DNA from 3 places in the Exiguobacterium sp. s56 genome. Region 2 is predicted to be linked to each of the others. Evidence: riboswitches for the same ligand, from Rfam matches in the RefSeq annotation. Region 2 holds a riboswitch; each other region holds the start of a gene.
What was found. Region 2 has a riboswitch for S-adenosylmethionine ahead of KNP71_RS07865 (methionine ABC transporter ATP-binding protein). Riboswitches for the same ligand answer to the same signal wherever they lie in the genome.
Positions count from the first base shown of each region.

Region 1 (10,687 bases), on a different contig from region 2:
GCTCAAGTCCTGGAACGTGCGAATCTCCGCGTAATGGAACATACGCGTCAGTTCAATGATCGTCGACAAGTCGGTGTCGAGTAACCAATCGCTCTGGAAGATGGCGTTGTCAAGCTTCTCGACGGTGACGTCATTGGCGATATAGTAATTCAAATTATCTCGCGTGATGCTCACCTTATCGGGCGATTCGACGATCCGTTCGACGGTCTCTTGTTCGAACGTCCGCAACTGTTTGCGGATATTGACGAACTCGGAGTCGGCAATCTCGAGGAGCCCCGCGACACGGCTGAAGCTGCGCTTGATTTCCGGTGGCACGGCGTTCGGGTTCTTATAACCGAGGTCATGCTCGATCTCGGCCCACGCGTGCTGCAAGATGGACCGGACTTGAATCTCGGCTTCTTTGTCTTCATAGCGACGGTACTCCCCGAGGGCGAGCCGCGTGTCGCTCAAGCCGACGACGTAATGGACCGACAAATAGCCGAACTCATTCGGGTCGAGCAACGTGGATTTATCGATCGACTGTTCGCGGTCAATCCGGAACTCATCCTCGAGGATTTGGGCCACGGCACGGACATCGTCGTGGAAATAGGTCACGATCCGAATCCCCGCCAAATCCTGGACGTCGCGCAACGACCGGTATTGATACGGTTTGCGGGACAACTTAGCATACAGGCTCTCGGCTTCCTTCGCCCGGGCGACGATCGAGTGGAACTGGATGCCGGCGTCGTTCAACAGCTCGCTGAGGAGTAACTTCAGCTTGGCTGCGAATGCCTCGTAATCTTCTTTCTCATTCATATAGTCGAGCATGATCGTGTTCATATCCTGTCTCGGCATCAACATCACTCCTTGTCTCATTATATGTAGTATAGCATCAAAGAAATCGGTGTCGCATCTGTTGTCCGTCCCTATGATACAATACGGTTTGGAACGGGAAGGAGTGTCACGCGTGAGAGTGAGCCATACGTTGAAATCGAACGAGCGCGAGAAGCTCGAGATCGTTGCCGGGTTGTTGCAACAAGCAGGTTATCGGTCTGGAAAGATCGACTGGCAGACCGGGATCAATATCGTTCGGGTCAGTCGCGAAGATGTGTCGTCTGAATCGGACGAACGGACCCGCATCCAAGGCATCGTCGACCATTTCGGGATCGAGGACTGGAGCGCCACGTTTTCTTGAACCCCTCTTTTTCAAATCGCTGGACGAAATGGGTTTTGTGACTCATTTTTCGGGAATAGTATATTATTCGATTATAGATCAGCGGACGTTTAGGAGGATGAATATGTTAGAAACAAGAATCGTGCGGGATATGACCTCGGTCGACCATGAAGTGAACGGGATGGTGTCAGGGGGATGTGTCAACGAGCACATTTACTTATTTGCGAGAGATGAAGAATTGACGGTGCGGCTCGCTGCAGAAGCGGGTGTGCAACCATACCGCATCACTGAAAAAGGGCTGTGGGAGTCGCTCATGTCGAAGTTTACAAAAAATTCGGATGACCGGATCGAGCAGCTCGAGAGCCTCGGTCTGACGAAAGAGATGGTCGAATCGCTCGAAGGAGAGATTCAGGCCGGGAAAATCGTCCTCGTCTGCGACAAGTCATAAAAAGAGCCGGAACTGACTCTCGTCAGTTTCGGCTCTTTTCGTCATTTCGTCTCGTAATAGGCGTTCACGATCCGGCGCAGCGACCGCTCGTTCAAATCGAGCGGTTTGAACCCAGCGTCCTGCAACAGACGTTTCGTATTGGCGTCGTCGAACGCGATATCGCGATTCAAGTAAGGATTGAACACCTTCACCATCTCGTTGAACGTCTGCTCGGCTTGGCTGAGCGAAGACGTCGCCGTCTCCGTGATCTTCAAGTGCGGGAACGCAAGCGCTTGCTTCATATAGTCGAGCATGGTCACGTTGCGCGGCGGGGCATCGTTCGTCACGTTATAAATCGTGTCCGGTTTAGCGTGTTCGATGGCAGCGAGGAGTACATCAGCCACATAATCGACCGGGACGAGGTTCGACGTGCCGGTCTCAGAGCCGAGGAGACGGATCGGTCCATCCGGTGCCCCACGGCGCTCGAGGCGGCGCTTGAACACCTCGAGAGCGCGCATATAGCCGTACATCGTGAACTTCGAGTCGGCCTCACCGGTCTTCGAGTCACCGACGATGATGGCGGGACGGAAAATCGAGACGTCGAGGTGGTCCCGTTCCGCCCAGACGGCCTGTTCGGCGTGCGCCTTGCTCTCCTCGTACGGATTATGGAACGTCTGGTCGGTCGCATACAACGTCTCATCGCCGACCTCGCGTGCTCCGAGCGTGTACGCCGTGCTGACGTGGAAGAAGCGAGGGCAATGCAGCGCCTTTGCGAGCGCGAGCGCTTGTCTCGTCCCGGTCAAATTCGTCTCGAACAGTTCCTCACGGAGCTCCTCATCGAATTTGACGAGGGCCGCCATGTGGAGCACCAAGTCGAATGAAAGGTCATGATCGGTGATGAACCGCTCGTCTGCTCCGAGGAACGGGGCCGTCAAATCCCCGGCCAGGACAGTGATGGAGCGACGTTCGTCCCGTGAGAACATCGCCTCCACTTTCTCAGGTGTACGGGCGAGGACGCACAGCGTATGCCCACGATGAATCAGCTCGCGGGCGAGCCGTCCTCCCAAAAATCCGGTCGCACCGGTCATAAAAATATTCACAGCGTTCTTCCTCTCTTTTCAGTCTCTCCCCATCATAACAAGTGGCAACGGAATGAGCCACTTTCAACCTAAAGAATAAAATTAGGGGTTTAATAATTTTTAAAGTCGGTTATGACTTAAGGAGAAGCGTACGCAAGGTACGTCATGACAGTGTTGATATGTCAAATAACTTAAGTGAGGTTTTTTAGAATCATGGCTAATCTATTCGGAACAGACAAGGATGGCAACAGGAAGAAGCAAGAAGAGATTGAAAAAACGGTTCAGGAGAAAGGGATCACACAAATCCACATGTACTTCTCCGACGTGCTTGGAGACTTGAAGCTACTGACTCTCTCTGCAAAATTGTTGCCGGAAGTCTTTGAAGGGAAGACGATGTTTGACGGTTCATCCATCGCCGGTTTTTCTTCCATCAAAAACTCAGACCTATTCTTGAGACCGGATTTAGATCGTCCACGCTACGAGCAGGATGGGGACGAGAGCATTCTCGCCTTTTTCTGTGACGTCTGCACACCGGACGGCGAACGTTACGAGTTCGACCCGCGCAACGTCTTGAAGGATGCCCTCGAGCGGGCTGCACGTGACGGCTACTCGATTTTCGTCGGCGCTGAGCCGGAATTCTTCATCTTCGACGAGAATGGTGAATTTTACGATGAGGCGGGTTACTTCTCGACACGTTCGGAAGACAAAGGGTATGAGGTCCGCCAACATATCGCCAACCGCTTGAGCGAAGTCGGTTTCAACATCGAGGCGGTCCACCACGAAGTCGCACCGGCCCAGCACGAAATCGGCATCAAATATGATGACGCGCTCCACACGGCCGACAACATCCAGTTCTTCAAAGAAATCGTTCAATTGGCAGCCCAAGAGAAAGGTGCAAAAGTATCGTTCTTGCCGAAACCGCTCCGTGACGTGAATGGTTCGGGGATGCACCTCAACATCTCGGTATGGAAGAACGACAAGGACGGCAACCCGACGGTGAACGCATTCGAAGAGCCGGAGTCAGACTACGGTCTATCGCTCACGGCCCGTCACTTCATCGAAGGGATTCTGAAGCATGCCCGCGCAACGGCTATCTTCACGAACCCGCTCCCAGAGTCGTATGAACGTCTCGTGCCAGGTTTCGAGGCACCGGTCAACATCTGTTGGAGCCCATCGAACCGCAGTTCGATGATTCGGATTCCGGCGTCACGTGGAAGCGCGACGCGCGTCGAAGTCCGTAACCCAGACCCGAGTGCGAACCCGTACTTCGCGCTTGCGGCATTGATTTATGCCGGACTCGAGGGCATCGAGCAACAGCTCGAGCCGTCGGCACCGAACGAGGACGACTTGTTCGAGTACTCGGCGAAGCAGATTGAAAGCCAAGGCATCTCGTCACTCCCGGCGACGTTCCATGAGTCGATTCAATCGCTCAAGTCGGACCGGTTCCATGATTACTTCAACCATGACTTGATCGACCGCTACTTGTCGCTCATCCAAGTCCGTAAATAAGCAACGTATACAAAAGCCCATTCCTCGGCCGAGGAATGGGCTTTTACGCTTAATGAATCCCGCGCATATACTTTTTGATGACCGGGGCGAGAGCGAACAAAATCATACTGAGTACAATCGCTGCTCCACCGATAATCCCGAAGTAGAGCATCTCGTTCTCTGGTGAATAGAAACGAACGAGCTGGGCGTTAATCCCTTGTGCCGCCGCGTTCGACAAGAACCAGAGTGACATCGTTTGGGCCGAGAAGGCAGCCGGGGCGAGTTTCGTCGTCGCCGACAGACCGACCGGCGACAGGCTGAGCTCACCAAGCACGACGATGAAGTAACTGAGGACGAGCCAGAGCGGATTGACGAGCGTGTCCGGGCCACCGAAGTAGGCCGGGAGCAAGATCACCAAGAAACTTAACCCTGCGAACAAAATCCCGAAGGCGAACTTCGTCGGGATGCTCGGCTCACGGTCACCGAGTCGGACCCAAAGCCATGCGAACACCGGAGCGAGCATGATGATGAACAACGGGTTGAGCGACTGGAACCAGGCCGGTGACAGCGTGAACCCTAAAAATTCAAGGTCGGTCCGCTTATCCGCATAACTGGCCAAAATCGTTGCGCCTTGCTCTTGAATCGCCCAGAACATGACCGAGGCGATGAACAGCGGGATATAGGCGATAATCCGTGACCGCTCGACTTCCGTCGTTTTCGGGCTACGATACATGACGATGAAATAAATCGTCGGAATCGCGATCCCGAACACACCGACGAGACCGATGAACGTGTTAATCGTGAACAACCCTTGTGGAATCAACACGGCCAACAGACCACCGATGAGGACGACTGCAATCGTCGTATACTTGATTGCGTTTTTCTTTTCAGACGGTGTCAACGGGTTCGGTACGTATGAACCGGCGAGACCAAGGTTCTTTTTCTTCGTGACCATGAAGACGACGAGACCGATGAACATCCCGACCGCGGCGAGCGCGAAGCCCCAATGGAAGCCATAACTCTTTTGAACCCCTCCGACGATCAAAGGCGAGATGAAGGCACCGAGGTTGATCCCCATATAGAAGATACTGAACCCGGCGTCACGACGACGGTCCGTCTCATTGTATAAATCACCGACGATACTCGAGACGTTCGGTTTCAAGAGACCGGTCCCGATGACGATCAACGCCATTGAGATGAACAAGAACGTCAGGCTACCCGGAATCGACAGTACGATATGACCGAGCATGATGAACACACCGCCGAAGAAGACGGCCCGGGACGTCCCGAACACACGGTCAGCGAGCCATCCCCCGATGACCCCCGACATGTAGACGAGTGCGCCATACACCGACATGATGGACAAGGCGACGTTCTGGTCGAGACCGAGACCGCCATCTGATACCTCGTAATACATGTAGAAGACGAGGATCGCACGCATCCCGTAATACGAGAACCGTTCCCAAAACTCAGTGAAGAATAGCGTGAACAACCCTTTCGGCTGTCCGAAAAAACCTTTTTGTGGCACGCTGTCCACAATTTTCTGTTTATCGATCCTTTCCATGAAAGATCCCTCCTTAACCGTATTATCATAAAAAGAATCATTATGTTTGTAAAGAATAATAGAAGCAAATATTCAAAATTTAACGAATTTGCAACGAATTAAAAAATCACACTAAACGACTAGGTTCAGTGTGATTTATATAGGTCAAGCCGTCTTTTGTTTCGCTTCGGCCGCACTGACGCGACGTCCGAGCTGCCAGTAGATGAGGCCTGACACACAACTGGCCGCCCCGACGAGAATCAAGGCGATATGTCCGGCCCGCTGATCGAAGAATAGGCTCGCCATGATTGGAGCCGTCACCCCGCCGATCAACCATTGGATACTGGCGGCCCCGTTATAGGCCCCACGCATATTCTCCGGAGCGATCAAGGCGATGAACGTCTGTTGGACCGGGGACATGATCATCTCACCGAGCGTATAGAACGCGTATACCGCGAGCAAGACGCTCACGAGGACGAGGTACGGTGTCCCGAGGGAGTAGAGGAGACGCGGCATGACCGCGATCAGGATCATGCCGACCCCGAAGATGGTCGCCCCGGCGAGCATGACGTTGCCGAACGGCTTGCGCCCGAGTTTCGAGGCAATCGGGAACTGGAACAACACGACCATGATGCCGTTCAAGGCGAGCATATAGGCGAACGGATTCTCACGGTCGGTGAACGACGGCATCGACTCGCGCAAGAACAGCGGCAACATGCTCTCGATGAGCGAGAAGCCCATCGAGATGAACACACCGGCGAAGATGAAGACGAGGAACACCTTATCGTTATAGAACACCCGTAGGACGTCCCGGTTAGACGGTGTATCGGCCTCGGTCGTCTCCGGGAGCGACTCCCGGATGAAGCGGCCGAGGACGAGCGCATAAAGGATAAAGACGAATGACGCCGAGAAGAAGATATACTGCCGGTCGATGAACAGGACGGCGCTGCCGAGGAGCGGGCCGAGCGCCGCCCCGATGTTATGGCCCATCCGCAACAGGCCGAACGCCTCGTTCATCTGTTCGGGCTCGGTCACGTCCGCCACCATCGCGCTCGCGGCCGGATGAAACAACGAGTTCGTCAAGCCGAGCATGGCGTTCAAAAGGAGGAGCGGCCAAAACGTCTCGGCGAACGCGAAACCTACGAGCGCGAGCGCGTCGCCGAGGATGGCGATCATCATGATCGGTTTACGGCCATACAAATCTGCGAGCCGTCCGCCGACGACCGAACCGATGAGGGCCATGATCGGACCGGTCGCCATGATGACACCGACCTGGATATAACTGTCGAGCTTGTCGCTGTAATAGAGGACAAGGAACGGCGCGATCATGAACATCATGACGCCGGTGATCGTCTCCCCGAGGAAGCGGATCCAAATATTGCGGTCGAGTCGTTTGAGTGATTGAATCATTAGGTTCACCTGCTTTAATTATTGGAATGTAAAAAGGGACGCAGCATGCACAAAGGCATACGCGTCCCTACGATCTTAGACATGCCTCGGAAGGCGGGCGAACGTCACGGATTCAAATCACGGAGAGGCGCCTGCCGGTCAATATGGACTTGGACGTGCGAGCGTTGAATGACTGACATCGGTACCTCTCCTTTCTGCATTGGACTGTCTTCTCTTCAAGATTATGATATTTCTGTGAAATGTGTCAACCTAAATCGTCAATGTGTCATAACAATTCATTCAAGTTCTTGCGACTGAGCCGGTAGTCGATCAAGCGCGAGAACACGACTTGAATCATCGCCGTGACCGGCACGCTGATGAACATCCCGACGAGGCCGAACAGGCTGCCGCCGATGATGATCGACGTGATGACCCAGAACGGCGTGATGCCGACGCTGTCGCCGAGAATCTTCGGCCCGAGCCAGAGTCCGTCGAATTGTTGCAACAAGAAGATGAACAAGAGGACGATGAGCGCCGTGAACGGGTCATAGAAGTAGGTGATGATGAACGCCGGGATCATCCCGAGCAGCGGCCCGACGTACGGGATGAAGTTCAAGACACCGACGATGACGCCGAGGAGAAGCGCGTATGGCGCCCCGATAATCAACAGACCGGCGACGGCCAGCACCCCGATGATGAGGCAGTCGAGCGACTTCCCGATGATATAGCGTTTAAAGATGTAATCCATCTCTTGGAAGATGTCGATCGTCGTCTTGGCTGACGCGACCGGGAACATCGCATACAACAGCCGCTTGAACATGCGGGCAAAAATCTCTTTGTCTTTTAAAAGATAAATCGAGATGACGATCCCAATCAAGAAGTTAATGAGCGTCATCGTGAAGCTCGACACGTAGCTGACCGACGACAAGACGGCCGTCTCGACCCAGCCCGAGTAGCGCTCCTCGAACCGGCTGAAATCGATGGCCTGGGCGACTGTCGCGTTATACTCTTTCAAATACGTGTTCAACTGTGACAGATACCCGTCGATTTGCCGGATATAGGACGGGAGTTCCTCGATGAGCGAGGCGAGGCTCGAATAAATGCGTGGGAACAGCGTCACCGCAGATATGACGAGAATCCCGATAAAGATGATATAGACGATCAGCAAGCCTTGATATCGTTTTAGTTGAAACCGTTCTTCTATATAGGACAGGACGGTATTCAGGAGCAGCGCGATGGCGATTCCCATAATAATCGGCGTCAGCAACTGGAACGTATAATGCATCATCTGCGAAATCGTATCCGGTTCGCTGATGACTTTCCAGAGCACGAGCAGGATCAGGCCGATCACGCTCAACTTCCAAATCAATTGACGGTTTAATTCCAAAGGTCCATCCCCTCATGTTTTAAATTTTGTAGAATAACGTTCACTTTCACTATGAACGTTTTTTTATCGGGATTCAAGAGGACATGCTCATTTTCAAAAAAGGATTGACAAGATTGGTAACGTTTGGTTAACTAAGTGACATATTACAAAAAGACAAATCGCATATAAAACACTTTCTATCAAGAGAAGCGGAGGGACTGGCCCGATGAAGCTTCAGCAACAGATTGATTCAATACTGTGCTAATTCCAGCAAGGTGACCTTGAGAGATGGAAAGGTGGTTGTTTGAATACGTCCGTATCTCGACACCCCTTTCCGCGGAAAGGGGTGTTTTTTGCATAGGAGGACTATTCATGACTGACAGACGCTCACATCTACTTAAAACGTTACCACCTCAACATTTCGTCGGACTCGCGAACGAGGTGGCCGAACTCGAACAAGCCGGCCGCGACATCATCCGACTCGGACAAGGGACGCCTGACCTGCCTACGCCTGAGCCAATCTGTGACGCGCTTCAGACGGCGCTCCTCGACGCCTCGACCCATCAATACGGTCCGTTCCGCGGTCAGGCCCGCCTGAAGCAAGCAGTGGCGACGTTCTATTTGAATGAGTATGGAGTCGAACTTGATCCCGAGACAGAAGTAGCGATTCTCATCGGCTCAAAATCTGGTCTCATCACGTTGCCGCAATGCGTACTCGAACCTGGCGACGGAATTTTGCTACCGAATCCCGGCTATCCTGATTACATCTCGGGGGCACGCCTCGCCGGTGCCGTCGTCCGTGACCTCGTCCTCCGGGAAGAGAACGGCTTCTTGCCGGACTATGAGACGCTCGATACGCAAGATGCAAGACTCATGTATTTGAACTACCCGAGCAATCCGACCGGAGCCGTCGCCTCACCCGCTTTCTTTGACGATACCGTCCGTTTCGCCCGGGAGCGGGACTTGATGGTCGTCCACGATTTCGCATATGGCAGCATCGGATTCGATGGCCATGTCCCGCCTAGCTTTCTGCAGGCGGAAGGGGCGAAAGAAGTCGGCATCGAGGTATATACGATGTCGAAAGCGTTCAACATGTCCGGTTGGCGCGTCGCCTTCGCCGTCGGGAACGCGGACATCATCGAGGCGATCAACACGTATCAGGACCACGTCCACGTCAGCGTGTTCTCGGCCATCCAGGCGGCGGCTGTCGCTGCGCTCGAGGCGCCCCGTACCATTCGCGATGACTTGGCACGACTGTACGAGGCACGGCGTGATCGCCTGATCGACGGGTTGAACCGGGCCGGCTGGGCCGTCGAACCGCCGGAAGGCTCGTTCTTCGTCTGGGCGAAAGTGCCTGAGGGTGATGCCAAGTCGTTCTCGCGGAAACTGCTGCATGAAGCCGGTGTCGCCGTCACCCCGGGCTATTTCTTCGGTTCGGAAGGGAACGGATACGTCCGCTTCGGCCTCGTCTCACCGGAACCGAAGATTGACGAGGCCGTCGAACGAATCGAGCGGTTGTTTGCCGCCTATGAGGAGGTGCGCGCATGATTCGTCAGGCCGTCCTTGAATATGACCACGCCGATGACGCGCTCGACCGTCTTGATGACTTAGTCGACGGCCGCCGTGCCCACGTCCTGCACGGTCAGAAAGGGTATGACGTCGTCCGAGCCATCTTTCCGGCCATCGCGGACTATCCGGCAACAAGGTTCAGCGGGGAGTGCACGGACTCGGAAGTCAAACGGCTCAAACCGTTGGACGCCGACGTGTTAATCGCCGTCGGAGGTGGCAAGCTCGTCGATACGGCCAAACTCGTCGCCTATCAACGGAACGTCCCGCTCATCGTCGTCCCAACGCTCGCCTCGAACTGTGCGGCGTTCACACCGCTCAGCGTCGTCTATCAGGAGGACGGGAGCTACGACCGCTACGACATGTTCCGCGTCGTCATCGAACGGGTCATCGTTGACTCACGGGTCATCTCGCGCTCACCATATGAATACTTTCGGGCAGGTGTCATCGACACGGTCGCGAAGTTTTACGAGGCCCGTTATTTGAGTGGTGACAGCTCAGCTGACGCCGGCGTCAACACCGGACTCGTCTTGGCCGAGCAGTGCGGGCGTCTCGTCGAACTTGAATTGAGCGAGCACGCTTTTGAGTCGTATAGTGACGACGTCCGCTTCGCGGTCGATCACGTGCTCGCCATCGGCGGCGCCGTCGGTGGATTTGGTGACGCCGGGACACGCGT
Region 1 covers NZ_JACSLR010000015.1:25,700-36,386, forward strand. The annotation lists gene KNP71_RS13045 (GTP pyrophosphokinase) at 1-834, opposite strand, end outside; gene KNP71_RS13050 (hypothetical protein) at 947-1,174, shown strand; gene KNP71_RS13055 (YflT domain-containing protein) at 1,278-1,601, shown strand; gene KNP71_RS13060 (SDR family oxidoreductase) at 1,643-2,680, opposite strand; gene KNP71_RS13065 (glutamine synthetase family protein) at 2,873-4,168, shown strand; gene KNP71_RS13070 (peptide MFS transporter) at 4,218-5,711, opposite strand; gene KNP71_RS13075 (MDR family MFS transporter) at 5,856-7,100, opposite strand; gene KNP71_RS13080 (AI-2E family transporter) at 7,366-8,466, opposite strand; SAM riboswitch class I at 8,640-8,740, shown strand; gene KNP71_RS13085 (aminotransferase class I/II-fold pyridoxal phosphate-dependent enzyme) at 8,818-9,993, shown strand; gene KNP71_RS13090 (iron-containing alcohol dehydrogenase family protein) at 9,990-10,687, shown strand, end outside.
Region 1: another riboswitch for S-adenosylmethionine. It lies ahead of KNP71_RS13085 (aminotransferase class I/II-fold pyridoxal phosphate-dependent enzyme); the one in region 2 lies ahead of KNP71_RS07865 (methionine ABC transporter ATP-binding protein).

Region 2 (10,687 bases):
CCGAAATGGTCCGTCCGGATGTTGAAGTTTTGTTTCTGTGCGCCACGACCGATCGTGACCGCTTTCGTGTCTGAGAACGTGTTGTCTCCGACGAGGTGCGTTTTCGTCTCGACGACCGAGTTGCCGTCATTCATGTGACCGAGCGCCCATTCGAGGCGTGCGTTCTCATAGACGACACCGCGGCGGTTCATGAACGATAGAGCCGACTCAGCAAGCTGGTCGACGCCACCGAAGACGACTTTCGCGTTCGCGCCAGCGAACACTTCCGTCACGGCGTTGACCGTGTGCGGCTCGTTCGTGTTCGAGAGGAAGCTCTCGACGTACGTCAATTCACTGCCTTCGTCTGCGACGATGATCGTGTGGTGATAGAGCGCGCCGTTCGCTTGTTCCATCGTGAAGATGGCTTGGAGCGGGTCTTTCAACTGAACGTTCTTCGGTACGTATAAGAACGCACCGCCGTTCATGAGGGCAGCGTTCAACGCAGACAAACGTTCTTCGTCCACGCGGACACCTTCCGTCATGAAGTATTTCTCGACGAGGTCCGGATGTTGTTCCATCGCTTCGTTGATGCCCATGAAGAGGACACCTTCTGGCGTCGCAAGTTCGTTGTAGACGACATGACCGTTGCGTTCAACGAGCACGTTTGTACGGTGGTCTCCAAGAAGTGCTTCGATTTCAGGCGTCAAGCCGTCATGCTTCGTGAGCTCGACGTCTCCAGAGACGAAGTCCCATTTATCAATCTTGATCTTTTCAACTTTTGGCAAGGCGAGAGTCGGCGCAAGTTCTGCTGCTTCTTTGCGACGGTTGACCATCCATGAAGGTCCACCGAGCGCCTCTGCACGTGCCGCTACTGCTTGTGCATCCAATTCAAATTGTACGGTCATCGTACAGCCTCCTTACGCTTCTGTGTCTACTGTCATTCCAAGATCTTGCTTCACCCAGTCGTAACCTTCTGCTTCGAGTCGTTGTGCAAGCTCTTTGCCACCTGACATGACGATTTTTCCGTCCATCATGATGTGAACAAAGTCTGGCTCGATATAGTTGAGGAGACGTTGATAGTGCGTGATGATCAAGCAGCCGAACTCTTCGTTGCGCATTTCGTTGACGCCTTTCGCGACGACTTTGAGCGCATCGATGTCAAGACCTGAGTCAATCTCATCGAGGATGGCGATGTTCGGTTTGATCATCATCATCTGAAGAATCTCGTTACGTTTTTTCTCTCCGCCTGAGAAACCTTCGTTTAAATAGCGGTGTGCCATTGCTGAAGGGATTTCAAGGACGTCCATCTTCGCATCGAGTTCACGGATGAACTTCATGAGCGAGATTTCTTGGCCTTCTTCACGGCGCGAGTTGATTGCTGAACGCAAGAAATCGGCATTCGTGACACCACTGATTTCAGCAGGATACTGCATCGCGAGGAACATTCCGGCTTGCGCGCGCTCGTCGACTTCCATCTCGAGTACGTCTTCACCGTTCAAATCGACGCTTCCGCCTGTTACTTCATACAATGGATGACCCATAAGTGCCGATGCGAGTGTTGATTTACCCGTTCCGTTAGGACCCATGATGGCGTGAATTTCGCCACCTTTAATTTCAAGATTAAGACCTTTGACGATCTCTTTTCCTTCGATTGAGACGCGGAGGTCATCAATTTTCATGTGTGGTACGTTAGACATTCGGATACCCCTTCCGTTTTCTCGCCATTTTTGGCGTAGATTAGATATATTCTAATCTTAATCTAGGCAATTTTTTATTTCAAGCGACTCACCTTATTATTCATTCTCAATAAAACATAAATGTTGAGAATGAGAATATCGGGAAATCAAGACATTATCCAACTTTTTCCTCGGTTAACGCCAAACTTGCTTTCCGTTCTTTCAAGGCGCCGGTGAAGAAGAAGGCGCCACACGCCGTCAATACGGCCAAGCTTCCAAACACTGGCAACGCTGCATTGTCGAATCCATCAAGCAACACTCCTCCGATGACGGGGCCAATCGTCTGACCGAGCGCCGTCAACCCCATCGCCCCGAAATACGTCCCGCGCAGATGGGCCGGTGCCAATTCGTCCGTCAACACGTCCGTCATCGTGAACATGAGCACCTCGCCGACCGTGAAGATGACCATCGCGACGAATAAAATCCACGTCTCGGTCGCGAAGCCGATCAGGAGGAGTCCCGACGACAGCGTGGCGACACCGAAGAAGAGTGACTTGATCGGTGAGACCCGCATCCCGAATCGCATAATCGGATATTGGACGACAAGGACGGTGATCGCATTGACCGTCAATAGATAGGCGAACAAACGCGAGCCGTCACTGAATCCGTCATGGAAAGCGATGAACTGTGGCAACGTCGCATTGAACTGACTATAGCCGATGATGGCAAAAATCATCCCGATGATGACGAAGCGGAACGTCTTATCTTGTTGTAACACACGGAACGTCTCCGTCAAGCGCGGCCGGACTTTGACGCCGTCCCCTTCCTCGAACGGATACTTTCGGAACAGTGTCGAAATGACGAGTCCGTACATCACGTAAACGCCCGTCACGACGAAGAAGGCGCTCTTTGCGCCGGTGAGCGACAAAACGACCGCGAGCAATGGCCCAATCGCCGCCGCGATATTGATTAAAAAGTAGCGGACGTTATAGACGATGACGCGCTGGTCCGGCTGCGTCGTATCGCTGATGAGCGCGCGAGACGCCGGTTCGAGGAACGACCGCGACACACCCATGAGTACCGAAAATATGTAAAACCAAAATAATTCTGTCACGAGCGCGAAGCCGCTGAACGTCAAGGCGTTCAAGACGATGCCGATCAGCATCAACTGTTTGCGCCCGTACCGGTCAGACAGCGTTCCCCCGAAAAAGCTCATGAACAGACCCGATAGCGCCGAGATGGCGAACACCGTCCCGATGACACTCGCCGAGAAACCGAGCGTCGCGAGATAAATCGCAAAAAACGGCATAACAAAAAATGTCGACAGCCGGGCAAAAAATGTGCCAAACAAGACACCCAGCGTCAGCGGATGAATGTGTCGTATGTTCATCCGGATCCCCCCTTTTCCTACATATATGTAGTGTACTTCTATTGGTGAACCAAAACTACTCCAAATAAAAAAGGCCCGGGATAGCCCGGGCCTTGACGAAATTATTGTTTGACCGGTACGACCGCACCTTTGTACTCATCCAAGATCCACTGTTGTGTCTCTTCTGACGTGAGGACTTCAAGGAGTGCTTTGACGCGCTCATCATCTTCGTCGCCTTCACGTGTGACGATCAAGTTGACGTAAGGTGAATCTTCGCCTTCGAGAGCGATTGCGTCTTCGAGTGGGTTGAGGCCGGCATCAATCGCGTAGTTCGTGTTGATCAGGACCGCGTCCCCTTCACCGTTGTTGAACGCTTGCGGGAGAAGTGCCGCTTCGACGTCCGTCTTGAACTCCAAGTTTTTCGGGTTGTCGACGATGTCTGAAACCGTCGCGTCCGTTGTCTTGCCTTCCGCGAGTGTAAGCAAGCCTTCAGATTGAAGCATCGTGAGGATACGTCCGTGGTCAGCGACCGACGAGCTCATGATGATTTCCGCGCCTTCTGGAAGCTCATCGAGTGACGCGTAGTCTTTCGAGTACACACCGATCGGCTCGATGTGAACGCCGCCGGCTGAAGCGAATTTGTAGTCTTTGTTTTCAGCCATTTGCGACTCGAGGTACGGCTCGTGTTGGAAGTAGTTCGCGTCCAACTCCCCGTCTGCGAGCGTCTTGTTCGGGAGGACGTAGTCTTGGAACTTCTTGATTTCGAGCGTATAGCCCTTCTCTTCGTATTCGTCTTGGACGTGCTCTAAAATCTCAGCGTGCGGGACGTTTGATGCGCCGACGACGAGTGTCTTGTCATCGCCTGAACCTGATTCTGAATCCCCACCGCCGCAAGCCGCGAGAATCGTAAGTGCTGAAGCTGCCGTTAAACCGAGTACTGTTTTCCATGATTTCATTATAAAACCCCTCCAAATTTTCTATTTAGATTAAGCAGAACGCTTATCAATTACAGATACGAGTCGATCGCCGATGAACTGAATGACGAAGACGATGACCAAGATTAAGACGGTCGCGACGAACGTGACGTCACTTTGTGAACGCTGGAATCCTTCGAGGAACGCCAAGTTCCCGAGTCCTCCACCGCCGACGACCCCTGCCATCGCCGTGTAACCGACGATCGCGACGATCGTGACCGTGATGCCTGACACGATGGCCGGCAATGCTTCTGGGAACAACACTTTATAGACGATCTGCCATTTTGTCGCACCCATCGACTCAGCCGCCTCGATGACGCCGCGGTCGACTTCGCGAAGCGCGAGCTCGACCATCCGCGCATAGAACGGGGCCGCACCGATGATCAGTGCCGGCAGTGCTGCCGTTGACCCGAGCATCGTCCCGACGACGAGTAACGTGAACGGGATGAGCAAGATAATCAAAATGATGAACGGGATCGACCGGAAGATGTTGACGACCGCGCTGATGACCGTGTAAATCGGACGGTTCTTCATCATGAGCGGCTCGTTTGTGACATATAGGAGCATCCCGAGGGCGAGACCGATGACGAACGTCGCGGCTCCGGCGACGAGCGTCATATAGAGCGTCTCCCACGTCTGTTCTAACATGACTTGCCAATCTACATTAGGAAACATCGCTTTCTACCTCCACTTCCACTGCCTGTGATCGGATTGAGGCGATGGCCCGCTCGACTTCAGCCGGCTCTCCGATCAATTGGATGAATAATGTCCCGAGGGCACCGACTTGTGACTGCGTCACGTTTCCGCCGATGATGTTGAAGCCGATGTCATGCTGCTTCAACACTTCCGACAGAATCGGTTGTTCGGCCGTCTCGTTCAAGAATTTGAGCTTGACGATTTGACCGCTCGGATAACGAGCTTTCAAATGTTCGAACGTGAGCGACATGTCTTCGACCGCGCCGATCTGTTTGACGAACTCTTTCGTGATTGGCTGTTCCGGGTGTTGGAACACGTCGGCGACTTGCCCGGTCTCGACGACCTTTCCGGCCTCCATGACGGCGACACGGTGACAAATCTTTTGGATGACGTGCATCTCATGGGTGATGAGGACGATCGTCAACCCGAGTTTCTTGTTGATGCTGACGAGCAGTTCGAGAATCGAATCCGTCGTCTTCGGGTCGAGTGCGCTCGTCGCTTCATCGCAGAGGAGCACTTCTGGATTCGTAGCGAGCGCACGGGCTATCCCGACTCGCTGCTTTTGGCCGCCCGATAGTTGTGACGGATAGCTGTCTTCTCGTCCGGCGAGGCCGACGAGCTCGACGAGTTCTTGGACGCGGCGTTTGCGCTCGCTCGCCGGTACCCCGATGAGTTCGAGCGGGAAGCTGATATTCTCAGCGACTGTGCGCGACCATAACAAGTTGAAGTGTTGGAACACCATCGAGACGTTTTTACGTACCCCGCGTAGTTCCTTTGGTGTGAGCTTCGTCAGCTCGCTGCCGGCGACCACGATTTCACCGCTTGACGGTGCCTCGAGTCGGTTGAGCAAGCGGATGAGCGTCGACTTCCCCGCACCTGAATATCCGATTATTCCAAAAATTTCGCCGCTTTCGATTGTAAGCGACACATCATCGACCGCCTGGACCCGACCGTTTTTCGTGTCGAACCATTTGGCCACATTGCGTAATTGAATCAATCCATTTCCCTCCTGACAACAAAAAAAGTACGCACGTTTGAGCAAACGTGCGTACTTTATCGTACGGACAACGATTGCTCTCATCTTCCAAGGTTCTCACCTTGCTGGAATTAGCACCATTTCGGATTGCTCCGCGGTTGCTGGGCGTCATAGGGCCAGTCCCTCAGCCTCTCTTGATAAGAGTGGTTGCGTATTCGATTAGCCTTATCATAGCGACATATTATTTTCATGTCAAACTATTTTATGCGAAAAAATAAAAAAGGTGCCATCCGAGGATGACACAGAACGTAGCACCTTGAGTCACTGAAGGACAACCCATAGATGAACCTCTTTTGCCCGATCAGAGCATTCATCCTTATATGGGGGATTTTTACCCAACCATCACTCGGTCTTCGAACGGACCATGCAATTACGCGACCGGTGCCCCGACGCTTGATTTTTTTGGGGGACAATCGAAGGGAAGGTCCACCTGAAATCGCGTAAGCTCATGCAGCGGTTGTTCGAAAACGTCTTGATGACGGGAAAATCTCGTCCTATGTTGTGTTCAAGTAAGATGTTGTAATGAATATATCATTCGTGAACTTTCTGTGTCAACTGATTATTTAAAATTTTCAGATTATTCTAATCATCCTATCTCATTTAACGAAAGATAGGACGTGCTGGACGTTTTGAAACGCGTACAAACGATCGCGAACTTGGCCATTCTCCAGCTTCAATAGCGCCGGGACACTCATAACCTGATATGCCTCGAGCTCGTTCGGGATAAAGTTGGCATCGCGTTTTTCAATCTTCAATTCTGGGTCGACCGCCTCGACGACCGAGAGCATCCGCTCGGCCACGGCGCATGTACCGCACATTGGGGCGTATATATATAAGAATCCGTCTGTCATCATTTTGCTCACCTCTCTTCTAAGTATATGAATCCGGCCCAGTCGGTTCAAAAGTTGTGCTCAAATGGAAAATTCTGAACATTTCAACATTTCTTGTTGACGCTCAGCAGAAAGAGGCATAGTATGGTCATTAACTTTATCACTTTTGTACATAACAGCAAACCAGTAGAAAAGGACAGGTGAATCCCCAATGACGGAAGAGAAGCTTACCGGAAAACAATTTTTAATGAACGTCTTGAACGGCCTCAGTCTTGCCATTCTCATTGCCCTCATCCCGAGCGCTTTGCTCGGTGAATTAACGAAAGCCATCTTGCCGTATTTTCCGTCCTTGCAGTTCATCTTAGATGCGACGACGATTGCGATGCGCCTCTTACCGGTCATCATCGGTGTCGCCGTCGCCATGCAGTTCGGACGCTCGGCGCTCGAGGCCGGGACGATCGGCATCGCGACCCAGGTCGGAAGTGGCGCCATCCGCATCGAGGAAGGAGCGTTCCTCATGGCCGGAATCGGTGACGTCATCACGGCCGGTGTGACGGCCGCTCTCGCGACGTTCCTCGTCATGCAGTTGTCGCCACGCTTGAAGACATACACGGTGCTCGTCTTGCCGATGACGGTCATCGTCGTCGCTGGAGGTATCGGGGCGTTCCTGCTCACATACATCTCACAAATCACGACGTACGTCGGAACGATCATCATGACGATGACGGAACTGCAGCCAATCGTGATGGGCATGTTGATCGCGATGGCGTTCTCGCTCATCATCGTCTCACCAATCTCCACGGTCGGGATTGCCACAGCGATCAGCCTGTCTGGTGTCGCTGCAGGGGCCGCCAACCTTGGCGTCGTCGCTGCCGGCTTCGGTCTCGCCATCGCTGGCTGGCAGATGAACGCGACCGGAACGTCGATCGCCCACTTCCTCGGCTCACCGAAGATTCAAATGGCGAACTTCGTCCGTCGTCCGATCATGATGTTGCCGGTACTCGCCAATGCGGCCATCCTTGGAGCGCTCGCAGGTATCCTTCGGATTGAAGGCACGCCAATCAGTGCCGGATTCGGCGTCTCGGGTCTAATCGGTCCGGTCAACGCCTTGCATTTGATGCCGGGAGGATTCGCGCTCTGGAACGTCATGCTTGTCGTCGTCTTGTTCGGGCTCATCCCAATCGCACTCGGGATTCTGTTCTATCGTTTGTTCAACCGGACGTCGCTCATCGAGCCTGATCATTACCGTCTCGACTTCGATTAATCAAAAAGACCCGGCTTCTCGTAAAGAGAAACCGGGTTTTGTTTAGCCTTGAATCATCGCTTCGTATTCTTCGGCTGACATGAGCTTGTCGACGTCTGACGCGTCGTTCAACTCGACTTCGATCATCCAAGCGCCTTCGAACGGTGCTTCGTTGACGAGTTCTGGTGAATCGGCAAGTGATTCGTTCACTGCTGTGATTTTCCCAGAGATCGGTGCGTAAAGCTCTGATACGGTCTTGACCGATTCAACCGAACCGAATGGCTCATCGAGTAAGATCGTGCCACCGACTTCAGGAAGTTCGACAAAGACGATATCCCCTAGTTCGCTTTGTGCGAAATCCGTGATCCCGATGCGGGCGACGCTTCCGTTCACTTCCACCCATTCGTGCTCTTTTGAATAACGTAGATTGGCAGGTACTTTGCTCATCTTAACTTCCCCCTCAAATGAATTAGACTCACACGAGTATTATAGCACTTCGCCCCAAACGTCTGTAAACGACTTTTCTGAAAATCCGACAGTTGATTTTTGACCATCTGTCACGAGTGGGCGCTTTAAAAGCATACCATTGCTCGCAAGAAGCTCGAGTTGTTCGTCTTCTGATAGATTTGGTAGCTTGTCTTTAATGCCTTCGTTCCGATACACTTGTCCGCTCGTATTGAAGAATTTTTTAAGCGGGAGACCCGACTGTTTCCATAGTTCAGCCAACTCGTCTTTCGACGGCGTCGCCTCGACGATATGGATATATGTATAGTCGATGCCGTTCTCTTTCAACCACTTCTCTGCTTTTTTACACGTACTGCATGGCGGATAGCCATATAGTGTCACCATGTTCATCACCTCTCCTGTTACTGTAGCATATTCCGATTCGTCGGTTCATGTTTCAAGCAAGCGCACAATCTCTTGCTTGAGCGCCGGATTGACCGAGTGGTGCGCCTCGATGTGGCGGAGGATGGCTGCGGCCGCCTCGACCGATTTTCCGTAACCGGGTAACCACTCCTGTAGACGTGCGACGAGCTCCGGATGTGTCCCTTCGACCCGTCGCGTCGGGTTGAAGGGGTCGCTCGTCTCCCCGTACGCGATTAACACGTTGTTGACAGCCGCGACTTGAATGAGTTCGAAGCCAGCGAGCTGTTCACCGCGCCGTTCCCGGAGCAGTCCGACGTATAGGTTCGTCAGTGCCTCCTCGTAGCGATGTGCGGCGTCTGAAGGGCGTGTGACAAGCTTCGGCGTCGCAAACGTGTCGAGCGCCTCGTCACGTTGCCAGACGACACGCCCCGGTGTATAAGCGATTCCAGGCATCTCTACGATCTCGAACACGGCGAACTCGGCGTAAATGCCGTCCTCATACATGACCTTGTGCCCGTCTTTCGTGTTTTGGAACTGGTACGCCAACGGCTCGACCGCGAGCCAGTCCAAATTGTCGATGAAGCGGGCCTTATGCCCGTCCTCGACGATCAAAAAGAAATCGAGGTCCGAATAGTCGTCGAGCCGATCCATCTCAAGTCCAATTGAACCGAGCGCGAGGAGCATGAGCGTGCCCTCATGCTTGGCGACCGAGCGGCCGATTGCATCCATCCGTTCTAATAAGTCATCTCGTTTCATGCGTATCCCCTCCTTCGTCCATTGTATCGTCCGCAGACAGGAAAAAGAAAGGGCCGACCGCGTCCGGCCACCCTTTCTCTCGCTTGCTTATACGATGAACTTGTTCGCTTTGATGAGGCTCGCTGCGACTTCGCGCTTCGTGCCGATGACGTTGATCGGCTGATAGCGGCTGAACTTCTTCATCGCCGACAAGAGCATGCGCTGCTCGTCGCCCGATGCGGCCGCATACAAGACTTCTTTCGCCATGAGTTCGACTTGCTTGAACACTTGCTCGGCGAAGATTTCTGTATAGCGGACTTTCTGCTGGTTCTTCTCAGCGCCTGTACGGGCGATGGCTTTCTCCGTCCGCGCGATGGCCGCTTCAAGCGCATAGATGGCGCTGATGATGTCGGCAATCTTCGCGAGAATCTCTTGTTCGTTCTGGAGGGCCTGCTGATATTTCTGGACGGCCGTTCCGGCGATCATCAAGTTGATTTTCTTCATGTTCGACAGAAGCATCTTCTCACGTGCGAGCGGCGACCCGTCAAGCTCTTGTGGCATGTAGCTCATGAGCTCTTTCTGGAGCTTCTGTGCTTCGGCGAGAAGCGGCAAGTCGCCTTTCATCGCTTTCTTAAGGAGCGTGCTCGGTACGATCAAGCGGTTGATTTCGTTCGTTCCTTCGAAGATGCGGTTGATGCGTGAGTCACGGTACAAGTTCTCGACTTCATATTCAGTCATGAAGCCGTAGCCGCCGTGGATTTGAACCGCTTCGTCGACGACGTAGTCAAACGTCTCCGAGGCGAACACTTTGTTGAGTGAACATTCAATCGCGTATTCGGCGATGGCTTGGGCAACTTTCGAACCGTCGCGCATGTTGTCGTCGCCTAGCGCGTCGAGGCTGTCTTGGAACAGACCGCCCGTCCGGTAGACCGAGCTCTCCATCGCATAAATGTTCGCAGCCATCGTCGCAAGTTTCTCTTGGATGAGCGGGAACTGACTGATCGGTGTCTTGAACTGTTTGCGCTCGTTCGCGTACTGGACCGAAAGATCGAACGCACGTTTCGACGAACCGACCGCACCGACCGCAAGTTTGTAACGACCGACGTTCAAGATGTTGAAGGCGATGACGTGGCCTTTGCCGATTTCTCCGAGGAGGTTGTCGACTGGGACTTCGACGTCTTCTAAGATGAGCGTCCGTGTCGATGAGCCTTTGATGCCCATCTTCTGTTCTTCGGCGCCTGTCGAGACACCTTTGAATTCACGCTCGACGATGAAGGCGCTG
Region 2 covers NZ_JACSLR010000006.1:97,440-108,126, reverse strand. The annotation lists gene sufD (Fe-S cluster assembly protein SufD) at 1-884, opposite strand, end outside; gene sufC (Fe-S cluster assembly ATPase SufC) at 897-1,658, opposite strand; gene KNP71_RS07880 (MDR family MFS transporter) at 1,831-3,045, opposite strand; gene KNP71_RS07875 (MetQ/NlpA family ABC transporter substrate-binding protein) at 3,147-3,980, opposite strand; gene KNP71_RS07870 (methionine ABC transporter permease) at 4,011-4,673, opposite strand; gene KNP71_RS07865 (methionine ABC transporter ATP-binding protein) at 4,663-5,691, opposite strand; SAM riboswitch class I at 5,769-5,874, opposite strand; gene KNP71_RS07860 (thioredoxin family protein) at 6,327-6,584, opposite strand; gene KNP71_RS07855 (PTS sugar transporter subunit IIC) at 6,772-7,824, shown strand; gene gcvH (glycine cleavage system protein GcvH) at 7,867-8,250, opposite strand; gene KNP71_RS07845 (arsenate reductase family protein) at 8,290-8,652, opposite strand; gene KNP71_RS07840 (hypothetical protein) at 8,698-9,426, opposite strand; gene KNP71_RS07835 (acyl-CoA dehydrogenase family protein) at 9,514-10,687, opposite strand, start outside.

Region 3 (10,687 bases), on a different contig from region 2:
GGTCGGGTGACCATGTCAGTCCGTTCGATAATGTCAACTCGCTCAACATGACCTCGGTCGTGCCGTCGCGATTCAGGCGGTATAGTGTCGCTTGTTCCGCCTCGTCTTCAAGATGGAGCGTGCCGGCGAAGATGCGTCCGTACGGGTCGGCTTTCCCGTCATTGAAGCGGAGCTTTCCTTCCGGGTCGTCGAGTTCGACGATTTTATCGAGCTCTTTTGACGTCTCGTCCCACTCATAAATCCCGTCTTTCAAGCCGACGACGACGCCGTCCGTCACTTTCGGGACCGCGAACCCGATCTGTTGTCCCATATCGAACGACGACAATTCATCTTCCTTCTCATCGTACCACCAAAGTGTATGTCCCTCGATATCGACCCAATAGAAGCGTTTCAGTTCCGCATCCCAACACGGGCCTTCCCCAAGCGTATTTCGAACTCGAATCCATAACGCAGCGTTTACTGTCTCCATTGAATTGCCTCCACTCTCTACATTGATTTCAAGTGACTATTCCCTGAGGGGGCAATCTCTATTCAACATTTCCCAAAATAGCAACCGCTCGGAAGAAAAATATTGAACCGGGCCGGCATCCTTCTAGGGCAGAAGACAAAAAAACTCCTTGAATCATGAGATTCAAGGAGTCCCTGTCATTTTGCGCCTTCGACATTCATATGCTTGCTGCGCAACTGGCCACAGGCCGCATCGATATCAGTCCCGTGCTCGAGACGGACACCGGTATTGATGCCCCGCTTCTTCAAGACGTCATAAAACGCCATGATGTCCTCAGACGTGCTCCGCTCATACTGAATATGCTCGTTGACCGGATTGTACGGAATCAAGTTGACGTATGACTTGTCTTTAATATCGTCAATCAAGTCGGCGAGTTCCTCGGCGTGCTCCGGCAAATCGTTCACTTTCGATAAGAGAATATATTCGAACGTGATGCGTTTGTTCGTCTTCTCGACGTAATAACGGATGGCCGGCATGAGCTTGTCGAGCGGGAACGCCCGGTTGATTTTCATGATTTGCGTCCGCAACGCATCGTTCGGGGCGTGGAGTGACAGCGCCAAATTGATGCGAAGATCGAGGTCCGCGAATTTGTAAATCTTGTCGGCGAGACCGCTCGTCGACACGTTGATTTTACGCGGTGCGATGGCGAGTCCGCGTTCGTCTTTGACGACACGGAGGAAATCGACCAAGTTATCGAAGTTATCGAACGGTTCCCCGATTCCCATGACGACGATATGACTGACGCGGGCACCTTCCCCGACCTCGTCCAAATAATGTTGCACGGTCATGATCTGTTCGACGACTTCGCCGGCCGTCAAATCGCGCGTCTTCTTCAAGAGACCGCTCGCACAGAAGCTACAGCCGATGTTGCAGCCGACTTGCGTCGTCACACAGACCGAACGTCCGTATTTGTGACGCATGAGCACCGTCTCGATATAGTGTCCGTCATGCAGTTTAAGTAAAAATTTGACCGTCCCGTCGCCCGCTTCTTGTTTGACGAACAGGTCTTGCGTCGAGATGACGTATTCGGCGGCGAGCGCCTCACGTACCTCGGCCCGTACCGAGATGTCCTCGATGTGCTTGACTCGGTCGATATAGAGCGAGTCCCAGATTTGTCTAGCGTGGAAGGCGCTGTATCCCCAAGAGACGCACGCTTCCGTCAGCTGATCGAATGTCAGCCCGTATATAGATGGTTTCATTGCTATCTGTCCTTTCTTCAATCCACATACGTACCATTGTAGCGGACGTGGACGACCGGTGCAACGTTCTTATAACGGTGGGACGGGACGTGTCACGTGACGCTCGAACGCATAGGCGAGACGAATCAAGTCGCGTTCGGCATAGCTCGTCCCGGTGAATGATAGACCGAACGGGGCCCCGCTCGCCTTCAAGCGATACGGGATCGTGACGGTCGGATGGCCGGCTTTCGCCGCCATGTCATAATTGTGGTCATGCGGCAAGACGAGCGCATGAAGTTCCTGCTCGGCCAACAATCGGTCGATGCCGTCCGTCTTGGCGTGATAGACGTCGTCGAGGCGGCGCATCAAATAGGCGTCCTCAATCAAGCGACCCGATTGTTCGTTCGCTTTCTCGAACGTCTTCTGTCCGTGCGGAATCGTCTCCGGATGACTGTTGTTCCAATTAATCAAATCCGACAACGTCTCATACGGGAGCTTCGTCGAGGCGAGATACGCCTCGATTCCGAGCTTGAACTCATGATACAGGATATCCCCTTGGTCGAGCCCTGCTTTCGACGGCAGTTCGACGGTGACGACCTCGATGCCGCTCTGTTTCAGCAATGCGATTGCTTCGTCGTAGAGCACCTGCTCTTCTTCCGACAAATCGGTCTTGACGACGCCGACACGCATCCCGACTGCTTGCCGCTCATCGAGACAAGTCCGGTAAGGCGGACCGGCCGGAAGATGCGCCGTCGCTGGGTCAGCGGGATCTTCCCCGACCATCGCCTCAAGGGCGAGCACCGCATCCCGGAGTGTCCGTGCCATCGGGCCGGCCGTGTCTTGCGACCGGGAGATCGGGATGATGCCGCTGCGGCTAATCAACCCGACGGTCGGTTTGATACCAACGATTCCGTTATGGACGCTCGGGTGGATAATCGAGCCGCTCGTCTCGCTGCCGACGGCGAGCAACGTCAAGTTGGCCGCGACCGCTGACGCCGAACCTGAACTCGACCCTCCGACATCGAGCTTGTCCCCATATGGATTGAGCGTCTGGCCACCGACCCCACTCCAGCCGTTCGGCATGCCCTCGGTCAAAAAGTTGGCCCATTCGGACAAGTTCGCTTTCCCGAGGATGATGGCCCCGCTCGCGCGCAGGCTTTGGACGAGATGGGCGTCCCGGCCGGCGAAGTGATGCGCGAGGGCGACGGCCCCGGCCGTCGTCTTCATCAATCCGGCCGTCTCGACATTGTCTTTAATCAACACCGGGATGCCGAGCAACGGCAAGCGGTCACCTCGTCGAAACGCCCGGTCGGCCGCCTCGGCCTCGAACAAGGCGTCCGGGTTCACTTGAATGACCGCTCTCAGCTTATCGTTCAACTGGGCGATTCGAGTCAAATAATAGGCCGTCACGTCACGCGCCGTGAACGTTCCTTCTTTATATCCGCGATGGGCGGTCTCGATATCGAGTTCGAAACATGTGTTTGGTTCAGTCATATAGATTCCTCCTTTGGTCACTCGATGGTATTCGCTATCGCCACATGATTTCCTGTTTTCGTTCGCCAACGAATATGTAACTTGGTACACTGAAAGAAAAGGGAGGTTACTATGAACCGTTCGTACGTTCTCGTCTTATTGTCCGTCTTTGCCTTGTTCTTCTTACAGCTATATGCCGGGGACGCTCCGTATACGCTACCGCTCTCCATCGTCCTCGTCATCTTGATTCTCGGCGCCACCTTGGTCCAACTTCGACGCAAACCAAACCGTTGACGCCGCTTCAAATCTGATGGTATGATGCTCTCACCAACTACATATCGATATCTCGAGTGAACGAGAGACCTGGCTCTATGACTTCACAGCAACCTGCTTCGGCAAGGTGCTACTTCCAGCAAGGCAGTTTGCCTTGGCCGATATGACAGAGCGCTCATGTCGATGACATGGGCGCTTTTTTTTGGAAATGAACATGAGGGGGACTTATTAATGGAAAAAGCAACATTCGCAGGCGGCTGTTTTTGGTGCATGGTGACGCCGTTCGAGGAACAACCTGGCATCGAGTCAATCGTATCCGGTTATACGGGAGGTCACGTCAATGACCCGACGTATGAACAAGTGAAGACAGGGACGACGGGACACTATGAGGTCGTCGAGATCACGTTCGACCCGACGCTGTTCGCTTATGAACGACTGCTCGAACTATATTGGATTCAGACCGACCCGACCGATGACGGCGGCCAGTTCCAAGACCGCGGCAGCCAATATGCGCCGGCCATCTTCTATCATACGGAAGACCAACGCGTGAAAGCAGAACAGAGTCGCGACGCGCTCGCGGCGAGCGGACGCTTCAAACAGCCGATTGTCACGAAGATTCTACCGGCCGACACGTTCTATCCGGCCGAGGAATATCATCAAGACTTCCATAAAAAAAATCCGGCCCACTATAAAGAGGACCGGAAGAAATCTGGGCGCGACGCATTCATCGAGCAAGCCTGGTAAACAAAAGACGGGTCGTCTGACCCGTCTTTTTAGCTCTTGGCAATCCCGAGCATGAATCCGGCCACGACGATGAGCCCGATTCCCATAAAGACGAAGACCCGTTCTTTCGTCGTCTTCTCTTCTTTCAATAGATAAATCCCGCCGAGCGTCGCCACGACGACGTTCAATTGGGACAAGGCGAATGACGTCGCGATGCCGACCTCACCGCTTGACACGAACAGCCCGAAGTTCCCGATCCCCCAAGCGAGACCGGCCAAAATGTTTTTGAACGTCTTCGGGTCGAACTTCTTCACATCTTTCTCACGCAGGCTGAACAAGAGCGCCGCGACGAACATCCCGACCGACTGCGGCAAGATGGCCGTGATGCCGTCGACCTCGAAATAGTTCGTCAAGACGGCATACGTCACATAACCGATACTCGACACGAGCAGGACGAGCAAACCTTTCTTCAAGGCGCCGCTGCTATCGCCATCTTTTTGTTGTTGGTATGACGTCAGTGCCGCCCCGATGATAATCAACACGAGCGCAGAAAAGCCGAGCCACAACTCGGTCGTCGTCTTCCAATCGCCGAGCACGATGACCCCGAACAACGACGTCCCGACGAGTTGCATCCCGGTGCTGATCGGCATCGCTTTCGATACACTTAAAATTTGGAACGACTGGAACTGTAAATATTGCCCGAGTGCCCAGAACACACCAGATATGAAGCCGGTCACGATTGCGAGCGTCGTGAACTCCGGATTGAAGACGAGTGCGATGATGACCGCCATCACCATCGCCCCAATCGTCGTCCCGATTAACTGTTGAATCGGCTTGCCGCCGACTTTCGAGACGATGAGTGGGATACTCCCCCACATCAAGGCAGGTAAGAGTGCGAGTAAAATCATTTCCATAGATAACACCTGCTTTCGTAGAATAACATTACCCATGATTTTCCCACGTTTACGCCCGATTAAACTTTGTTCAAAAAAATTTAAAAATACCCATTGCCAAATGTTTTACTAGGATGATATAATAATTTTCGAACGGGGCATTAGCTCAGCTGGGAGAGCGCCACGCTGGCAGCGTGGAGGTCAGCGGTTCGAGCCCGCTATGCTCCATTATGGAAGTCACCACTCATTTGAGGGGTGACTTTTTTGCGTCTCCGCCCGGTTTAAGTCACCTGGTAGCGGGTAATGATTGTAAGACATCATTATTCTAAGGGGGACTTACTATGGATCGTGCCTCTGTCGAAGAGACCATTTTAGCCGTCATCGACTGTATGCGGGCAAGCAATCACTGTTTCTCAAAATGTTTACAAGAAGAGGATTTATTGATGGTCGCCGAGTGTATCCGGCTGACGAAAGAATGTTCGGAAGTGTGTGCGCTCGCCTTGAACGCGCTCGAGACCGATTCGGCTTTCACCAAACCGATTGCTGCACTCTGCGCCCAGGTGTGCGACACGTGCGCCGTCGAATGTGGCCGCCATTTGCATGACCATTGCCAACGTTGTTCCGAAGCGTGTCTCCGCTGTGCCGAGGCGTGTCGCAACCTCGTGGCCGCATAATCGCTTTTTAGTCTAACGATATGTTAGACTTTTTTTATACTTGTTTTATGAGAAAGGGACCGATTATGTCACATTCAATTCTTGCCATCGACGTCGAGACGGCCAACCGCGATAGTCGCAGCATCTGCTCTGTCGGCTGGAGCCTACTCGTCGACGGTGAAATCATCGAGACGAACCAACTACTCGTCAATCCAGAAGAAGACTTTGACGCAGGCAATATCCGCGTCCACGGCATCCGGCCGAGCGACGTCTGGGACGCCCCAGCCTTACCCGAGGTGCTTGAACAGCTCTATCCGACGCTGCGGGATGTCGACCTCGTCATGGCGCACAACGCCTCATTCGATATGGGCGCTTTCAAGAAAGCGATCGCCAAATATGATTTATATACGTTTCCGACGATCGAGTACGGCTGTACCGTCAAGCTGTCGCGAAAACTGTATCCTGGACTGCCGAATCACAAGCTGAACACGATGGCGGAATATTTGAACGTCCCGTTCATCCATCACGATGCGGCTGAAGATGCCCGCGTCTGCGCGTTGCTCATGCGCGACATGATGCAGAAGACCGGGATTCATGACCCGCGTGAACTGCACCGCTATACATCGGTCAAGCTCGGGAAGCTCGCCTATTGACCCATAAGCATGCCAGACAGGCCAAGACAATCGTCTTGGCCTGTCACCGTTTAAAGATCCATCTTTTTTGGACGTAATAACTGACGACGAACAAAAGGCTGTCGACGAGCACTTTAATCCACACTTCCCCGTCCCGAAACAACAGGAACAATACATAGACGAGACCGGCCGACAACGCCATCTGCACGCCGACGAGACCGAAGTATTTCGGCATCGCCCGTCTCGCTTTCGAATGGAACACGACTTTTCGGTTGACGATGTAATTGAATAAGGACGAGATGATGCGGGCCAATACCGTCGCAATCAAGACATGGGTCGTCTCGAACCACGGGTTCAATAAAAAGATGAATAAGGCATAGGCGCCGATATCTAATAAGAATGAGGCGACCGAGGATAATGAATAGGCTAAAAACATCCGATAAATCAGAATTGAGTCGATGACCGGCCGAAAATGGGACGAAGCGTTCTCGGCCACATACACGGTTTGAATCGGAATCTGTTGAATCGGGACTTGCCAACGTTTCGTGAACGTCAACATGTTCATCTCGAACTCATAGCGGTTCCCAGGCACATCCAGCAACTGTTCCGCATAGCGCAATGGAACCGCCCGTAGACCGGTTTGGGTATCTTTCAGCCGAAGTCCGCTGCCGACGAGCATGACACCACGGGTCATCTGGTTCCCGAATCGGCTCCGGAACGGAATGTGTGCGCCCGAGAAATCACGGCAACCCATGACCAGATGATGCGGCCGCTGAATACCCGCCTCATATACATGTCTTACATCTTCCGGCAGATGTTGTCCGTCCGCATCGACGGTGATGACACCATGCGTACCGGGGAATCGTTCGACGACGTGACGAATCCCCGTCTTCAACGCCGCACCCTTGCCTTGATTCCGTTCATGGACGAGAACAGTCGTCACCCACTTCCCGACCTCATCGAAGACAGTTTGGGACGTCTCGGCACTTCCATCGTTCACGACGATGACATGGACAAACCCTGTCTCTTTCAGCTCGCGGACAAGTGTGAGAAGCGCTTGATCCGGATTATAGGCCGGAATCACGACGACATACTTATCTAGACGTTCCACGGAATGCATTTGCATCGCCACCCCTCCTTCCCTCCTTCTATACCCAAGACGATGAAAAGTGATTCCTCGGTCCGCGGCAAATAAAAAACACGGTGCCTCGGAGGACACCGTGCCAGATTAACCGATGAAGATGAAGTAAGACGAAGCGAAGTAGACGAGTACGACGAGCACTGACGGCAAGACATAGCGGAACTTCGACGTCACGTCTTTACGAAGGAGCGTATACATGACCAACACCGACAAAATCGTGATGCCGATCGCCGTCACTAAGTGAGACGCAGCCACGTCGGCCAGAATCGAACCGTCTTGGTAAAACGCGTCCGACATGGCGATGATGAGCATGTTGAAGATGTTGCTTCCCAAAATCGAACCGAACGCCAAGTTGACGTTACGAAGTTTCAAGGCGACAAATACCGATACAGCCTCCGGGAGCGAGGTCGTCGCGGCAATCAAGAAGCTACCGACGAAGCTCGAACCGAGACCCGTGACGACGGCGATCTGATCGCCCAATACCGATAGTGCTGTCCCCGCCCCCATGATGACGAGTGCGGCGATGATGAAGCCGATGACCGCACGTTTGACCGTGATCGAACTCGTCGCACTCGCGCCGATTTCTTGTACGGCCTCATGTGCAGCTTCCCGCTCGACGGCAGGTTGTTGCGGGCGCTTGCCGATATAGTAAATCCCGATCCCGTACAATACCGCGATCAACAAGGCGTCAATTCCGATGCCGAGAATCGTGAAATCGATGCGCACGATCAGGGCAATCATCGTGACGAGCGTCAACATGAGACCTAGACCAGCTGTATAGAGATGATCTCGACTCGCCTCATTGAACATGCGCTTCTGACGATAGAAGAGGTCGAACATCGCCAAGATGAAGATGTTGAACAAGTTCGACCCGAGCATGTTACCGATGGCGATATCCGGGTTGTTGATCAAGACAGCCGAGACACTCGTCGTCACTTCCGGCAACGATGTCGCACCCGCCAGCAGCACTGTCCCGACGAGCATCCCGCTCATCGTCGACTTCTCACTGATGACGTCAGCGTAAGTCGAGAGTTTCATGGCGGCATACACGGTGATGGCAGCGGCCAAGATGAAATAAATAAATACCATTTGAATAAATCTCCCCTTTTCGTGAATTCAAAAAGACATTTTTATGGACGCCGAAAAAGCATCCATAAAAAGGTCTTGCGGACTTGGTAAGAAGCTCGATGGACCGAGTGCATTGCACCGTAATGACGACCCATCGACCACAGGTGTGGTCGCTACTCCCCCTCTTATGTTCACGACGAATATATCACGTTACATCTCATTTGACAATCATTTGACCTTTAAATGTGAAATGACGTCATCGACTGGCATCGCCGTCCGGTAAGACAGTTCTTCAATCGCTTGAAGCATCGGGAGCGGTAACGGTTCCCAGAGTCCTCCTTCTTTCAATTGAGCGGACAGGCCGTCAAGCTCCGGTTGATTGACGTCCGTGACGTGACGATAGCCTTCACGCATCGCCTCATGGATCTCATAGGCGGTCTGACAGAGCGTCGACGTCTCTTGGAGCCAGTCCTCTTCATGGAATCCTCGCTGAATGACGTCAAACAGTTTTCCGAGTTTGTCGAACCGCTCGTCGGCGACGCCATAAAACAATAGGTTCAGCTCTGTCTCGAACGATTCGATGAGCGTCGTCGTCTGACTGAACGGTTTGAACGCTTGGAGCAATTCGTGATAATACCACGACTGGTCGCGGAGCGGACGTCTGAAGCGATCCCATACTTGTTTACCGGCAGACTCAACGTCGAGTCGAATCGAACGAAGATTATGTATCTTGTCCGCCGCCAAGAGCGCCACTTCATCGTACTGCATCGTCTGCACGTGCTGAATCGTCATCCGTTTCCGTTCTTCCCATGAAAGGTGCTTCCCGGGTTCGGACACCGCTTCAACGAGTCGTCTCACTTCACTTCCGAACCGTTCTTCGATCTCTTCGGGGGTCGTCAACGTGTCTTCAAGCAAATCATGGAGCAAGCCGGCGGCCACGACCGGGACCGGTTGCCGGTCTTCGACGAGCAACATGGACACGGCGACGGGATGGGTTAAGTAGGGAATATTCGTTCCTTTTCGAAACTGTCCGTCGTGCCGGACGGCCGCGAATCGGAGCGCCTCTTCAATCAACTGGTGCACGGCGATTCCTCCTTCGATGGGTTCATAGAGCGTCCCCATCCTTTACCCATGCCTAGTCCCATCTACTCATTTCGCGTGTTAAAACATAGGGTAATGGTCCCGTTTTTTTCGTTTACGGCTCATAAATCATCTTCTTCGTCATCCCGCCGTCGACGACGAGGTTTTGCCCGTTGACGAAATCGTTCTGTTCATCAATCAAATAAGCGACTGCGCGGACGATATCGTCCGGTTTGCCGACCCGGCCCGACGGATGTTGCGCATGATCGATGTCACGGAGCGACTCGTCCGAGGTGTGAATCCAGCCGGGACTGATCGCATTCACCGTAATCGGACGCTCCGCGAGCGAGACCGCCATCGATTGGGTCAATGACACGATGCCACCTTTTGACGCGCCATACGCTTCCCAATCGGCTTCGTTTTGAAGCGAGCGCGTCGAGGCCAGATTGATGATGCGCCCGTATCCGGCTCCCTCGTTCAACGTCAAGAACGCTTTGGCACAAGCGAACGTTCCGACCAGGTTGACATCAATCACTTGTTTGAACGTCTCGACGTCAAGTTCGGTCATCGGTTTGACGAGTGATGAGACGCCACCATTGTTGATGAGTACATGGGCAACACCGACTTGGCGCTGAATGTCGGCGAACACGCGAGCGATCGCCTCATGGTCACCCAAATCCATCTCATGGAATGTCACGCCATCCAACTGTGGGTCGTCCCCTTTATCGAGTCCGATGACGTGATACGTGTCGCGGAAATGACGTGCCAATTCATAGCCGATGCCTTGGCTGACGCCAGTGATAATCATAATCTGTTTCATATACATCCCTCCTGGAGACTCACATACCCGGATTCGATAGAAACGAGTCCTACCCGTTCGTCCAGAGTCGTTGGTCAGACGTCGTCACGACCGTCGCACCAGCTTCGAGGGCGGCCTCGACTTCTTCAGTCGACGAAATCAATCCACCGGCGAAGACTGGGATTCCCGTCTCCGCTTTCACGGCCCTAATATATTTCGGGACGAGGCCCGGCAACACTTCAATATAGTCCGGTTGCGTCCGTTTA
Region 3 covers NZ_JACSLR010000002.1:9,147-19,833, forward strand. The annotation lists gene KNP71_RS02980 (SMP-30/gluconolactonase/LRE family protein) at 1-469, opposite strand, end outside; gene rlmN (dual-specificity RNA methyltransferase RlmN) at 646-1,707, opposite strand; gene KNP71_RS02990 (amidase family protein) at 1,777-3,180, opposite strand; gene KNP71_RS02995 (hypothetical protein) at 3,292-3,453, shown strand; SAM riboswitch class I at 3,498-3,599, shown strand; gene msrA (peptide-methionine (S)-S-oxide reductase MsrA) at 3,664-4,176, shown strand; gene KNP71_RS03005 (GRP family sugar transporter) at 4,206-5,069, opposite strand; tRNA gene KNP71_RS03010 (tRNA-Ala) at 5,204-5,276, shown strand; gene KNP71_RS03015 (four-helix bundle copper-binding protein) at 5,390-5,722, shown strand; gene KNP71_RS03020 (3'-5' exonuclease) at 5,788-6,354, shown strand; gene KNP71_RS03025 (bifunctional glycosyltransferase family 2/GtrA family protein) at 6,398-7,459, opposite strand; gene KNP71_RS03030 (sodium:calcium antiporter) at 7,562-8,563, opposite strand; gene KNP71_RS03035 (HD domain-containing protein) at 8,771-9,625, opposite strand; gene KNP71_RS03040 (SDR family NAD(P)-dependent oxidoreductase) at 9,738-10,442, opposite strand; gene KNP71_RS03045 (glycerol-3-phosphate responsive antiterminator) at 10,492-10,687, opposite strand, start outside.
Region 3: another riboswitch for S-adenosylmethionine. It lies ahead of msrA (peptide-methionine (S)-S-oxide reductase MsrA); the one in region 2 lies ahead of KNP71_RS07865 (methionine ABC transporter ATP-binding protein).